DNA from 2 places in the Sphingomonas melonis DAPP-PG 224 genome. Region 1 is predicted to be linked to the other one. Evidence: predicted binding sites of a transcription regulator. Region 1 holds the regulator's gene; the other holds the start of a gene.
The links. The regulator LexA, encoded in region 1, represses DNA repair genes until DNA is damaged. The targets are predictions, from matches to a motif close to GTTCCNCNCTTGTTCT.

Region 2: rmuC (DNA recombination protein RmuC) is a predicted target of LexA. The motif match lies at 1,922-1,937, and genes of this name have one in related genera.

The regions. Positions count from the first base shown of each region.
Region 1 is NZ_KB900605.1:2,192,250-2,199,734, reverse strand. Features, by position in the region: gene SPHME3_RS0110805 (hypothetical protein) at 1-229, opposite strand, end outside; gene SPHME3_RS0110800 (anthranilate synthase component II) at 393-977, shown strand; gene trpD (anthranilate phosphoribosyltransferase) at 974-1,969, shown strand; gene trpC (indole-3-glycerol phosphate synthase TrpC) at 1,966-2,742, shown strand; gene moaC (cyclic pyranopterin monophosphate synthase MoaC) at 2,739-3,206, shown strand; gene SPHME3_RS0110780 (molybdopterin molybdotransferase MoeA) at 3,211-4,392, shown strand; gene lexA (transcriptional repressor LexA) at 4,451-5,143, shown strand; gene SPHME3_RS0110770 (ComEC/Rec2 family competence protein) at 5,403-7,485, opposite strand, start outside.
Region 2 is NZ_KB900605.1:2,526,024-2,533,508, reverse strand. Features, by position in the region: gene SPHME3_RS0112260 (hypothetical protein) at 16-246, opposite strand; gene rmuC (DNA recombination protein RmuC) at 257-1,846, opposite strand; gene SPHME3_RS0112250 (SGNH/GDSL hydrolase family protein) at 2,065-2,844, shown strand; gene SPHME3_RS0112245 (glycoside hydrolase family 31 protein) at 2,841-5,156, shown strand; gene SPHME3_RS0112240 (endo-1,4-beta-xylanase) at 5,227-6,372, shown strand; gene SPHME3_RS0112235 (carbohydrate binding domain-containing protein) at 6,422-7,000, shown strand; gene SPHME3_RS0112230 (TonB-dependent receptor) at 7,087-7,485, opposite strand, start outside.

The sequences.
Region 1 (7,485 bases):
CGCGGAACTGCTTCGGGATGCGATAGGGCTGATCGAGCGTCGAACACACGACGATCTCGGTCGACGTGCTCTGCGGGCACTTCTGTCCCACGCCCAGCGTCACGCTGCGCACCCGCTGCGGCGGCGAGCCCGCCTCCGCCGTCCCGTCCGTCCCGGTGGCGGGGGTGGTCTGCGCGGAAGCGACCGCCGGCAGGGCGATGAGGGCGGCGAGCAGCAACGGGCGGATCATGACGGGCACTCCTTCAAGTCGTTCAACGTGCAGCCGCCGCCATGGCTCCCGCCGGCGTGGCATGGTTTTTCGGGTCTAACCGAACCGACATTGCTACAGGATTGCCGCGACGCAAGAGGGTGCGACAGGTTGCACGCCCGCGCTCTTCGGCTATGGCGGCGCGATGATCCTCGTCGTCGACAATTACGACAGCTTCACCTGGAACCTCGTCCACTACCTCATGGAGCTGGGCAGCGAGGTCGAGGTGGTGCGCAACGACGCCATTTCGGCGGGGCAGGCGCTGTCGTCGGGCGCCAGCGCCTTCCTCATCTCGCCCGGCCCCTGCACCCCGACCGAGGCGGGCGTCAGCCTCGATCTCGTCGCCGCGGCCGCGGATGCGGGGCGTCCGCTGCTCGGCGTGTGCCTGGGCCATCAGGCGATCGGCCAGCATTTCGGTGGCAAGGTCGAACGCGGCGGGCTGATGCACGGCAAGACATCCCCGGTCGACCATGACGGCACCGGCCTGTTCGAAGGGCTGCCCTCGCCGTTCATGGCGACGCGCTATCACAGCCTGATCGTCAACGACGTGGCCTCGCCCCTGGTCGTCAACGCGCGGACCCAGGACGGCATTGTCATGGGCTTCCGCCACGAACACCTGCCGATCCATGGCGTGCAATTCCACCCGGAAAGCATCGCGACCGAACACGGCCATGCCATGCTCGCCAACTTCCTGACGATCGCCGGCATTCCGGTGCGCGAGCGCCCGTGACCAGCGTCGTCCTGCTTCCCGATCCATCGACCCCGCTGTCGCGCGAAAGCGCGGCGCAGGCGTTTGCCGATATCCTCGACGCGCGCGTCTCGGCAGAGGCGATCGGCGACTTCCTGCTCGCTCTGTCCGATCGCGGCGAAACCAGCATCGAAATCGCCGAGGCCGCCCGTGCCCTGCGTGCCCGCCTGATCCCGATCGCCGCTCCCGATGGCGCGATCGACGTCTGCGGCACGGGCGGTGACGGGCATCATACGCTCAACGTCTCGACCGCCGTCGCGCTGGTCGTCGCGGCCTGCGGCGTACCGGTCGCCAAGCACGGCAACCGTGCCGCCTCGTCCAAGGCCGGCGCTGCGGATACGCTGGAGGCGCTCGGCCTCGACATGGAGATCGCCGGCGCGACCGCGGAGGCTAGCCTCGCCGATATCGGCATCGCCTTCCTCTTCGCCGCCAACCATCACCCGGCGATGGCGCGGATCACGCCGATCCGCCGCCGCATCGGCAAGCGTACGATCTTCAACCTGATGGGGCCGCTCGCCAATCCGGCGCGCGTGTCGCACCAGCTGATCGGCATCGCCCGCCCCGATTACGCCGGCCTCTATGCCGAGGCGCTGGAACAGCTCGGCACCGCACGCGCCGCGGTGATTTCGGGCGAAGAGGGCCTGGACGAGCTCTCCACCGCCGGCCCCAGCCTCGCGGTGAATGTCGGCAGCGCGGCGCTGCCATCGCGCATCACGCCGGAAGACGCCGGCCTGCCCCGCCACCCGCTCGCCGCCATCCGCGGCGGTGACCCGGCCTATAACGCCGCCGCACTGCGCCGCCTGCTCGATGGAGAGGCGGGCGCGTATCGCGACGCCGTGCTGCTCAACGCGGCGGCGGCGCTTGTCGTCGCCGACCGCGCACCCAATCTCACTGCGGGCGCACAGGCCGCCGCCGAAGCGCTCGACGCCGGCCGCGCCGCCGCGCTCCTCGACCGCTGGATCGCCTACCGATGACCATTTTGTCCCGCATTATCGAAACCAAGCGCGCAGAGGTTGCCGCGCGCAAGGCGACGATCAGCCTCGCGGATCTCGACGCGCGCATCGCCGCGGTGACGCGCCCACGCGGCTTCCGCGCCGCGCTCGACGCAAAGTCGGGCCATGCGCTCATTGCCGAAATCAAAAAGGCCAGCCCGTCCAAGGGGCTGATCCGTGCCGATTTCGATCCGCCCGCCCATGCGCGCGCCTATCAGGCGGGTGGCGCGGCCTGCCTGTCGGTGCTCACCGACGAACAGTGGTTCCAGGGCAGCGACGACTATCTGATCGCCGCGCGCGCCGCCTGCGACCTGCCGGTGATCCGCAAGGATTTCATGGTCGATCCCTGGCAGGCAACCGAAAGCCGCTCGATCGGCGCCGACGCCATCCTCATCATCGTTGCCGCGCTGGACGACAATCAGATGGCGGAAATCGAGGCCTCGGCGCTCGATTGCGGCATGGACGTGCTGGTCGAGGTGCATGACGAATCCGAACTGGACCGCGCGCTCCGCCTCAAGTCGCGGCTGATCGGCGTCAACAACCGCAATCTGCACGACTTCTCCGTCGACTTCGCCCGCACCTACGAGCTGGTCGGCAAGGCGCCAAAGGGCTGCACCTTCGTTGCGGAAAGCGGCCTCGAAACCCGCGCCGACCTCGACGCGATGGCGGCGCATGGCGTGCGCTGCTTCCTCATCGGCGAGGCGCTAATGCGCGCCGACGACGTCGAGGCCGCGACGCGGGCCTTGGTCGGGTGAGCCACCTCACCCATCTCGACGTCGACGGTGCCGCGCATATGGTCGATGTCGGCGATAAAGCCGTGACGCAGCGTCGCGCAGTCGCCTCCGGCCGCATCGCCATCGCCCCCGACGCCCTCTCTGCGATCCGCGACGGCGCCGCGAAGAAGGGCGACGTGCTCGCCGTTGCCCGCGTCGCCGGGATCATGGCGGCGAAGAAAACCGCGGACCTCATCCCGCTCTGCCACCCCTTGCCCCTCACCCGCGTCACGCTCGACCTGACGCTGGACGATGCCGGCATCACCGCGACCGCGCTGACCGCCACCGACGGCAAGACCGGCGTCGAGATGGAGGCACTGACCGCCGTGTCGGTCGCCTTGCTCACCATCTACGACATGGCGAAGGCGATGGATCGCGCGATGACGATCTCGGACATCCGCCTGCTCGAAAAGGCCGGCGGCGCGTCGGGCGACTGGCGCGCCTGACGCCATGGCGCTGCTCCCGATCGACGAAGCCCAGGCGCGGCTGTTCGCGCACGCCCCGCCGGTCGGGACCGAAACCGTGCCTCTGGCCGCCGCCGCCGGCCGCTGGGCGGCAGACGACATCGCCGCCCGCCGCACCCAGCCCGCCACCGATTTGTCGGCGATGGATGGCTATGCGATCCGCTTCGCCGATCTGCCCGGGCCCTGGACGCTGATCGGCGAAAGCGCCGCCGGCCGCCCCTTTGCCGGCACCGTCGGTCCTGGCGAGACCGCGCGCATCTTCACCGGCGCGGCCCTGCCCGCCGGCGCCGACACGGTGATGGTGCAGGAAGAGGTCGCCGCCTCCGGCACCACGATCCGCCTCACTGGCGAAGGCCCAGCAACGCTCGGCCGCAACACCCGCCGCCGCGGCCTCGACTTTCACGCTGGGGATCGCCTGATCGCGCGTGGCGAGCGGCTGACGCCCGCGCGCATCGCCGTCGCCGCGACCGGCGGCATCGGCACGATCGCGGTCCACCGCCGAGTGCGCGTCGCCATCTGTGCGACGGGCGACGAACTGGTCGATCCGGGCGCTGGCGGCGACCCGAGCGCGCTGCCCGAATCGAACCGCGCGATGCTGGCCGCGATGCTCGCCGACCTGCCGATCGAGCTGATCGACCTCGGCATCCTGCCCGATGATCTCGATCGCCTGCGCGATGCGTTCGCGCGCGTCGACGCCGATCTGCTCGTCACCACCGGCGGCGCGTCGGTCGGCGACCATGACCTCGTGCGGCCAGCGCTGGAGGCGGCGGGCGGCGTCATCGATTTCTGGCGGATCGCACTGCGACCGGGCAAGCCGATGATGGCGGGACGGCGCGGCGCGATGCAGGTGCTGGGCCTGCCGGGCAACCCGGTATCCGCCTTCGTCACCGCCCTACTCTTCGTCAAACCGTTGATCGCGCACCTGTCCGGCGCCGCAGACCCGCTGCTGCGCAGCACGATGGCGATCCTGGGCGAAGACTTGCCCGCCAACGGCCCGCGCACCGATTATCTGCGCGCGGAGCTGCGCGACGGCCGCGCCTATGCCTCGACCATTCAGGACAGCTCGATGCTGCTGACGCTGGCGCGTTCGCATTGCCTGATCGTGCGGCCGGTCGATGCCCCCGCCGCGCGCGCGGGCGACTCGGTGGAAATCCTCGTCATCGCTTGACGCCCCACGAATTGTTCCCTAGAAGTTCCGCGTCTGTTCTGACGGGGAAGGACCGCTTATGCTCACGCGCAAGCAGCACGAGCTTGTATGCTTCATCAACGACCGGCTCGAGGAGACGGGCATCTCGCCGTCGTTCGAGGAGATGAAGGACGCGCTCGACCTCAAGTCCAAGTCCGGCGTCCACCGCCTGATCAGCGCGCTCGAGGAACGCAACTTCATCCGCCGCCTGCCCAACCGTGCGCGCGCGCTGGAAGTGCTGCGCATGCCGGAACGCTCCGAACGCAAGGCGCCCGAAACGCCCGCTCCCGCGGCGCCGCCGAGCGCGCCGGCCACGGACAACGTGCGTCCCGCGCCCTCGCCCGCGAACGACGTCGTCGAAATCCCGCTGCACGGCCGGATCGCCGCGGGCGTGCCGATCGAGGCGTTCGAAGGCAGTTCGATGCTCGCCGTCCCCGCGGCGTTGCTCGGCACCGGGGAACATTATGCGCTGGAAGTCTCCGGCGACTCGATGGTCGAGGCTGGTATTCTCGATGGCGACTATGCGCTGATCCGCCGCACCGACATCGCCCGCGATGGCGAGATCGTCGTTGCGTTGATCGAGGACAGCGAGGCGACGCTCAAATATTTCCGTCGCGAAGGCGCGATGATCCGCCTCGATCCCGCCAACCGCGCCTACGAACCGCAGCGCTATGTCCCCTCGCACGTCCGCGTGCAGGGCAAATTGTCGGGTATCCTCCGCCGCTACGACTGACGGGATTCCGCCGTGGTGGCGCGCCGCAACATATGGTCGTCCGTGAGACTTTTGTGACTTTCCAAACGGCGGCTTTAGCCCCCCGTCGAGGGCCGGGCATCCCGGCTTCCCGCTGATTGCGCGAATGAAAATGTCTAGATATCAAATGTCTAGACAGGGGCGCCATGGCGAGCCTAACGAAGCAATGACGGATCGACCCTATGTCATCCCGCTACAGGAGGCAGCGTCCCGTCGCCATGGCCCAGCGCGCCGGTGGGGGTCATCGCGACGGCACGGCCGCCGGGATATCGTCCGGCCGAGGCGGGGCGACCTTGGCTCCCACCAGCCACGGATGCCGATCCCCTGGCTGCATCACCGTCCGCACACGTCCGCTCGCCAGGGTCAGCATGACGCCGCCGGTGCGCCGCAGCACGGGCGCGTCTAGCCGCAGCCAGCGCGGCCGGCACGCCCGCGGCAGCCGCCGGTCGCTCACCACGACGTCCGCTCTCCCACAGGCCGCGACCACATCCCGCCATGCCAGTTGGTAGCCGCTGCGGGTCGCCAGGACGCGGAACGACTGCCCTCCCCCGTCCCGCAGGACCGCCACGCACGCATCGCGGCTGCACCGCGCCTCCGGCAGATCGTCGAGCAGCCACGGCTCGCCATCGGTCCCGCCGTTTTCGGCAAGCATCACCCGCGTATAGTCCCCGGCGCGATCGCGCAGCAGCGCCAGCCGTCCGCCCACCCGGATCGCCATATGCCGCCCATCGCCCGTCACCAGCAGATCGGGTGGCGGGGTCAGCGCCGCCCAGACGGCACCGGCGACGATCGGCAGCGCGCCGACCCAGCGCAGCCGCGTGCTCCACAGCGTCAGCCACAGCCCACCCGCGACCATCGCCAGAAACGCCCCCAGCGGCATCGACGGCACCGCCAGCGACGCGCCCGGCGCATCCGCCACCACATGCGCCAGCCACAGCAGCCCGCGCAGCGCCCCATCGGTCAGCCACCACACGGGCCCGCCCAGCCCGACCGTGTCCAGCACCAACGCCCCCGCCTCCAGCGGCATGACGACGAACGTCGTCAGCGGAATAGCGACCATGTTGGCGGCAGCCCCATACAGACCCGCCTTGTGAAAGTGATAGACCGCGATCGGCATCAGCGCAGCCTCCACCACCACGCCCGTCAGCAGCAGCGACCCGAGCCCGCGTAGCAGACGGCGTGCACGCGCTTCCTCCCGCGGCTCGAACCACCCGCGCACCCGCGGATGCTCATGCAGCGCGACGATCGCGACGATCGCAGCGAACGACAGCTGGAAGCTCGGCCCCACCAGCGCTTCCGGCCGCACCGCCAGCACCACCATCGCACCGGCCGCGACCAGCCGCAGCGTCATCGCCTCCCGCCCCATCGCCAGCGCCGCCAGCACCAGCAGCGCGGCGACGCACGATCGGATCGTGGGAACCTGGGATCCGGTGAGCAACGTATAGCCGATGGCGGCCAACGCCCCCATCCCCGCCGCGACCAGCGGCAATCGAACGCGAATGGCAAGCCATGGCCACAGCGCGAGCAGCCGCAACGTCACGAACATCGTCGCCGCCACCGCCGCAGTGATGTGCAGCCCGCTGACCGACAGCAGGTGCGCCAGGCCCGCCCGCCGCATCGCCTCCGCATCGCGCTCGCTGATCGCTCCCTCGTCTCCGGTCGCCAGCGCCGCCGCGATGCCGCCCCGGCTCCCCTCCAGCCGATCGGTGATATGCGCGGTCAGGCGTCGCCGAAGGCTGCCCTCCGGCATGCCGGGCGACACCAGCTCCACCGGCGCGAACCCCCGACCGGTCGCGCCGATCCCGGCGAACCACGCGGCCCGCGCAAAGTCATATGCGCCCGGCACCGACGCCGCCGCCGGCGGCATCAGCCGCGCGCGCAGCCGGACTCGCGCCGCCTCGCCCAGCCCCTTTGGCACATCGTCGGTCGACAGGTTGACCCGCACCCGCGGTGGCAATCCCAGCCCCGGATCGCTCTCGATCGTCAGCCGCACCAGGTCGCGCGCGACGAGCGCCTCCATCCCGATCACCCGCCCGGTCACCACGGCGACGACCGGCCGCGCCAGCACCGGTGCCGCGACCTGCTCGGCGCGCCACCACGCGGTCGCCACGCCTGCCGCCATCAGGATACCGCCGACAGCGACGCTATGCGCCGCCCGCCCGCCCCGCCCGATCGCCGCCGCAGCGCAGGCGATGGCCAGTGCCGCCAGCATCGCTGCGATCCACTGGTTGGGGTCAGGCATCAGGAACCAGCCGCCAGCGCCCGCCCCGAACGCCACCGGCACCCATAAAGCAATCCGATCGCGTTCCGCGTGCAGCCACGCT
Region 2 (7,485 bases), 330 kb from region 1:
GGTACAGCAAGCGATCTACCCGCCGATCATGCCGCTGATGCGCACCGCGCCACCGTCGTTGAAGACACGGCCGGATACCATGCCACTGATCCGGGCGCGGGCCCCCTCTTCGACATAGACGTCGCCCGCGACCATGCCGCTGATGCGGACGTCGCAGCCGGGACGGATGACGACATCGCCGGCGACCATCCCGGCAATGCGGCCGTCCTGATCCATCACGATATCGCCGGGGTGCATGCCCTTCATCGCGGGGTCCTCATTCGGCTGCGTCGGGAAGGCGCAGTACGTCATCGCCGTAGCGCGCCAAGGCCTCGACCGGTTCCGCAACGCCGATCTCGCGTGCCCCGGGTTCGATGTTGAGGTCGCGGAACTTGCGTGCGGACACCAGAGCACGGCTCTCAAAGCTCGACACGAAGCTGTTGTAATTGTTGACCGCAGTGGTGAGGCCGCTGCCGACCTTGCGCAGATCCTCGCCGGCCTTGGCGAGACGGTCGTACAGTTCCTTGCCCAGCGCGCCGATCGCACGGGCTTCGCTGGCAAGCTTCTCCTGACGCCACACCGCCGCGACGGTGCGGGCGATGGCGATGAGGTTGGTGGGGGTGGCGAGCAGAACCTTCTTGTCGAAGGCATAGTCCCACAGGCCGGCGTCATGCTCCAGCGCGGCGGAGAGGAAGTGTTCGCCGGGAACGAACATCACGACATATTCGGGCGTATCGTCGAACTGCGACCAATAGGCCTTGGCGCTGAGGCCATTGATATGCGCGCGCATCGAGGCGGCATGGGCGGTGAGGCCGATATGGCGCTCGTTCTCGTCGACCGCGCCGAACGCGTCCTGATAGGCATTGAGCGACACCTTGGCGTCGATGATGAGCGACTTGCCGCCGGGGACGCGGACGATCGCGTCGGGGCGCAGGCGGCCCCCTTCCCCGTCCGCGACGCTGACCTCCATCGCGAAATCGGTATGCTCGGCAAGTCCGCAGGTTTCGAGGACGTTGCGCAGCTGCTGTTCGCCCCAGCGACCGCGGGCCTTGGGCGCGTTGCGGAGCGCGTTAACAAGCTTGGCGGCCTCGCCCGAGACGCGTTCCTGGCCGAGGCGCATCTGTTCGATCTGCCCCTTGAGGTCGCCGAAGGCGTCGCGGCGCTCGGCCTCGACCTTGGCGACGCCCTCTTCGTAACGCGCCAGGCGATCGTTGACTGGCTGGAGCAGTGACTTGAGGTTGCTGCCGGCAAGCTCTTCGGACTGGCGGAAGCGTGCCTCGGCGCGATCGAGAAACGCCTTTTGCGCGTCGGTCAGCGCCTTGTTGGCGAGATCGTTGAACTGCGTCGCCATCAGCTCCTTCGCTTCGCGCATGTCGGCGAGGCGGGCTTCGAAGGCCTCGCTCTGTGCCTGCATCGCGGCGAGATCGGCGCGGGCGGCATCGCGATCGGCGCGGATCGTCGCCAGTTCGCGGCGGAGCAGGTCGGCAGCGGCGAGGCTCTGATCGATCTGGGCGCGCAGGTCGATAAGCCGGACCTCCGCGGCCTCGACCTGCGCGCCGGCGGCGGCAAGGTCGGCGCGTGCCGCGTCGCGGTCGCTGCGGACGGCGAGGAGTTCGGTGCGCAGCGCGTCGGCGGTGGCGATGCGATCATCAACCTGCGCGCGCAGGCCGGCGAGTTCGCGCATCGCGTCGTTGCGTTCGCGCTCCACCGCGTCACGCGTCCGGGCGACGAGCTCAGCGTCGGCGACCTTGCTCTGCGCGACCGCCAGATCGGCGGCGAGTCGGCCGCTGCGACGGGCCGCCAGCAGCCAACCGATCAGCAGGCCGGCGGCAAGCGCGAGAATGGCAACGACAAGCAACTGGTCCACGAACGTCCCTTCGAAAGGTCACAAAAGTCACGCCGAAGAGGGTGTTTTTCCGTGACGATCCCTTGACCTATGCCGGGAACATAGATCGAACGAAGCGTGTAGGACAGCCCCTTTTTCAATCCGACCGGCTGACAGGTTGGACTCGCGCAACCGGGCGGCTACGATAGCGCTCACAAGAGGCAGGGGAGAATGTCGTGGGCAGTGGTTGGCTGGGTGTCATGGGCGCCGCGGTGCTGGTGTCGGGCGCGGTGCCCTCCGCGGCACAGGTCAGCGTCGCCGGCGATCCCTTTGCAAGCGACCCGACCGGGATCGTCGCAGATCCCTGCCCAGCCCATCCCAAGGTCAGCTGGACCGAGCAGCAACTGCACACTCTGACCCGCGATTTCGGGCAGCTATGCCGCTATCGCGCCGCCAATGCCGCGCTGACGGAACGGCCGCGGGTCGTGTTCGCCGGGGATTCGATCACGGACAATTGGATCAATTTCGATCCAGCCTTCTTCAGCAACGGCGTGATCGATCGCGGGATCGGCGGCCAAACGTCGCCGCAGCTGCTCTTGCGATTCCGGCAGGACGTGATCGACCTGCACCCGCAGGCCGTCCACATCATGATCGGCTCCAACGACATCGCCGGCAACACCGGTGCAGCGACGATCGAGACGGTGGAAGGGCATATCGCGAGCATGGCGGAACTGGCCCGCGCGCATGGCATCCGGGTGATCCTCGCCTCCGTGCCCCCGGCCGGCGCCTTCCCCTGGGCGAAGGACAAGCAGCCGGTGCCGCAGATCGCGGCGCTGAATGCGTGGATCCGGGAATATGCCCAGCGCGAAGGGTTCACCTATGTCGATTATCATCCCATGTTGGACGACGGGCAAGGCGCGATGAAGCCGGGGCTGGCGAGCGACGGCGTGCATCCGACGGCGGCGGGCTATGCGGCGATGCGGCCGGTGGCCGAGGCGGCGATTCGCCGGGCGCTGGGTGAACGGGGAGCGGGCCGATGACGCGCCTCGCCCTGATCGCCGCGCTGCTGGCGGTCAGCGCGCCCGCCTATGCACAGCGGCTGGCGACCGTCGAGCGCCATGGGGCGCTGGTGTCGGTGGAGCCCTACGGACCGGGGATCGTGCGCGTGACGATCGCGACGGATCGGGGCCAAGCGGAAGGCCAACCCGGCTATGGCATTTCCGGCAAGAGCGATGCCGCGGGCTGGACCCGACAGCAGGGCAGCGACGGCGGCGACGTCTTCGCCTCGGGCAACCTGCGCGTCACCGTGGCGGCGCAACCCTGGCCCAAGCCGCCGAGCCAGATGGAGCGCTATTTCGCCCCGTCCCTCCCGCCCGTGTCGATCCGCTTCGACCGTGCCGACGGCACGCCGCTGACCGCGATGACCGGGTGGGAGATGGCGCCGCACGACGTGACGGGCGAGCATACGTTCCGCGTCGGCGCGACCTTCGGCGACACGCCCGACACGCATTATTACGGCCTGGGCCAATATCAGGACGGCGTGCTCGACCTGCGCGGGCGGACGATCGACTGCCGCCACGATTACGATCGCCCCGCCGGCGAAGCGGTGTGCGTGCCGTTCATGGTGACGGACAAAGGCTATGCGATCCTGTGGGACAATCCGTCGGCGACGATGGTCTCGCCCGGCCTGCACAGCCAGACGCATCTGCAATCCAACGTCGGCGAGCGCGTGTCGTTCTTCGTCATCGCCGGGCGGACCAGCGACGATCTGTATGCGGGCTATGCCAGGCTGACCGGCGCGACGCCGCTGCCGCCTAAATCGGCGTTCGGCCTGATCCAGAGCAAGGCGCGCTACGAGACGCAGGCGGAGCTGACCGCCGTGGCGGACGGATACTGGCAGCGCCGCTATCCACTCGACATCATCGTGCTCGACTGGTTCTACTGGACCCGGATGGGGCAGATGGACATCGACCGGACGGCGTTCCCCGATCCGGTCGCCATGAACGCCCATCTGAAATCGCAGGGCGTCCGCAGCATCGTGAGCATCTGGCCGCGGTTCGAGAAGGAGAGCCGCTGGTTCGACACGCTCGCCGCCAAGGGCTGGCTGCTGCACGACGCGGAGGGCAAGCCGGTGGACGAACTGCCGATCCGGTCGGATCGGGCGGGTGCGCTGATCGACAGCACCAACCCGAACGCACGCGCCTGGTATTGGGGCAAGATCCGCGACGATATCTTCAGCGCCGGCTTCGATTTCGCCTGGCTGGACGAGACCGAACCCGATCTGGTGCCGGACGGCTTCCATTATGCGATCGGCACGGGTGATCGCTATCACAACGTCTTCCCGCTGCTGCATACGCTGAGCGTCGCGGAAGGCTCGGCGCGCGACCGGCCGGATATGCGCAACCTGATCCTGTGCCGGGCGGCGTATCTGGGGACACAGGCCAATGGCTGTCTGTTCTGGTCATCGGACGTGCGATCGACGTGGGAGGCGTTGCGGCGGCAGGTGCCGGCAGGGCTCGGCATGACGGCAAGCGGGATCGCCTATTGGTCGAGCGATACGGGCGGGTGGCAGTGGCCCAACGGCCCGGCGGCGCAGCGCCCCGTGCTGATCGATCCGGCGGGGGCGACCGCCATGGCGCCGTCGTATCGCGACTATCCCGAGCTGTTCGTGCGCTGGTTCCAGTATAATGTGTTCACGCCGACGCTCCGCATCCATGGCCAGCGACCGGCGACGGCGATCTGGGACTATGGCACGGCGGCCGAACCGGTGCTCGCCGCATCGCTGCGGCTGCGGTACGAGCTGCTGCCCTATATCTATGCGCTGGGACGCCAGACCAGCCTGACCGGCGCACCGTTCATGCGGGCGCTGTTCATGGACTTCCCCAACGACGCGGCGGCCAAGACGCTGGGCGATGAATATATGTTCGGCCCCGCCCTCTTGGTCGCGCCCGTCACCGAACAGGGGGTGACCAGCCGCCGCGTCTATCTGCCCGCCGGGACGGACTGGTACGATCTGTGGACGGACAAGCGCCACACCGGCGGCCAGTGGATCGACGCGGCGGCGCCGATCGACCGCATCCCGGTGTTCGTACGCGCCGGATCGATCCTGCCGATCGGAGAGCAGGTGCAAAGCACCGCACGCGAGCAAGGGCTGGCCAAGGTCCGCGTCTATCCGGGGCGGGACGCACGCTTCACGCTGTATGACGACGACGGGACGACCAACGCCTGGCGCACGGGGGGCGGACGCAGCGCGACATTGGTGTGGGACGATGCCCGCGGCCAACTGTCGGTGGAGGGGCGGCTGCCGACCGGGCAGGCGCTGGATCCGCTGGTGATGGTGATCGGGCGGTAGCGGCGCTGCGTCCTTGACGGCAGCGGCGGCGAGGCCAATGATAGCGATAACGAAAGTTGGAGAGGCTATCATGGCACCGCCGTCGCGACGCGATATTTTGGGAAGCGCGGCGCTCGCCGTCGCCGGCATGGCGGCGCCGGCTGCATGGGCCGCGCACCCCGCCGACAGTCTGGAGGCGATCGCCGCGCGCAAGGGGCTGCGCTTCGGATCGGCGATCCCGTGGCAGCCGGGCTCGCCGCCGGGCCTGCCGGTCCGCGACCCGGCCTATGCGCGGCTGATCGCCCAGCAATGCGGGCTGGTCGTCGCCGAAAACGAAATGAAGTGGCAGCGGCTGCGCCCGGCGCCCGACGTGTTCGACTTCGCGCCCTTCGATACGATCGTCGCTTGGGCGGAGCACAACGGCCTGGCGGTGCGCGGGCACAATCTGTTGTGGCATCAGCCGAAATGGCAGCCAAAGTGGCTGAACGCCTATGATTTCGGCAGCCGGCCCCGTGCCGAGGGCGAACGGCTGCTGACGACGCATATCCGCACCGTGCTCGGTCGGTATGGCAACAAAATCCGCAGCTACGACGTCGTGAACGAGGCGGTCGATCCGGCGGACGGCCACCTCTACGAGACCGCGCTGTCGAAGGCGATTGGTGGCGCGGAGCCGACGCTGGACCTTGCCTTCCACACCGCGCGCGCAGCCGCGCCGGGCGCGCAGCTGGTCTATAACGATTATATGAGCTGGGAACCGCACAACGAGGCGCACCGCGCGGGGGTGCTGCGGCTGCTCGAGGGGTTCCGGCGGCGCGGCGTGCCGGTGGACGCGCTGGGCGTGCAATCGCACCTCATCACGCAGAGCACGGATGCCCGCGCCGATGTCGGGCGGTTGCAGGGCGAGTGGCGGCGCTTCCTGGATGCGGTGACGGGGATGGGCTATGCGTTGCTGATCACCGAGCTCGACGTGCGCGACAACAACCTGCCTGCGGACATTGCGGTGCGGGATCGTGCGGTGGCGGACTTCACCCGCGGCTATCTGGACGTGACGCTCGCCTATCCGCAGCTGCGCGACGTGCTGGTGTGGGGCCTGAGCGATGCGCACAGCTGGATTCCGGGGTTCGAGCCCCGCGCCGATCGTGCCGCGCGGCGCCCGACCCCGTATGATGCGGCGCTGCGGCCCAAGCCGATGCGCACCGCCATTGCGGACCCCTTTGCCGCGGCGCGTCCGCGCTGATCCGTTTCCGGACCGGCATGAAGCCGGCCGGCCATACAGGGAGACGATGATGAGGGTTATGTTCGCAGCGGCGCTCGCCATAGTGCCGCTGAGCGCCGTGGCGGCGGGACAACAGGCGGCGCCGGCACAGGGGAGCATCTTCGACAAGGCGATCAATCAGCCGGGTATCGGATGGAGCATCTATGGTCCCGGCCAGACCGCCAAGCAGGTGCCGGCGACGGACGTGCCCGGCGGTGCCGCCGTGCGCGTGCAGGTGAGCAAGGCGGGCGCGAACGTATGGGACGTCGGCGCGATCTATCCGACGATCAAGCCGATCGCGGCCGGCGAAACGCTGCTGGTGATGGTCTATCTGCGCGCGCCCGATGCCAAGGACGGCGCGACCGTGCCGATCCCGGTCAACGTCGGCGGCGCCGATGCCCCCTACCCGCAGATTACCGGCGAGACGGTGAACGTCGGCGCTGGCTGGAAGCGCTATTTTGTGTCGGGCGTGTCGAACCAGGCGTTCGCGGCGGGCAAGGCGCGGATCGGCATACAGCTCGCCGGAGCGAAGCAGGTGATCGAGGTGGGGCCGGCGTTCCTGCTCGATTTGGGCGCCGGGTTCGATCGGTCGAAGCTGCCGCATAACTGACGGATACGAACAATGGCCGGCACCTCGATCACGAGGAACCGGCCCGGCACGGTGGAGGCGGCGGGGATATCCCGCCGCCTTTTTCGTCAGAAGTTGCCGCGCAGGATGAACGAGAAGCGGCGGTCGTTCATGAAGTAGGAACGCGGGGCGAGTTGGGCGGGATCGCCCGTATACGCCTGCAATGTCTTGGTGACGGTGTTGGTCAGGTTCACGCCTTGGACGCCGATCTTGATCGCCTTCGTCACATTCAGGAACGCAGACGCGTCGAGCTGACCCGAGGCGTCCTGGAAGATCGACGTATAGGGGAAAATCACGTCCGCCGCGGTCAGCAGATACTTCGAGCGCCAGTTGTAGGCGGCACGCAGCGAGATCGGCCCCTTTTCGTAGAAGAGCGTCGCGTTGACGTTGTGCTTCGACAGGCCCTCCAGCGGCAGGCTGCCACGCACCGTCTGCGCAGCCACGTTCGTCACCGGCGCACCGCCGTT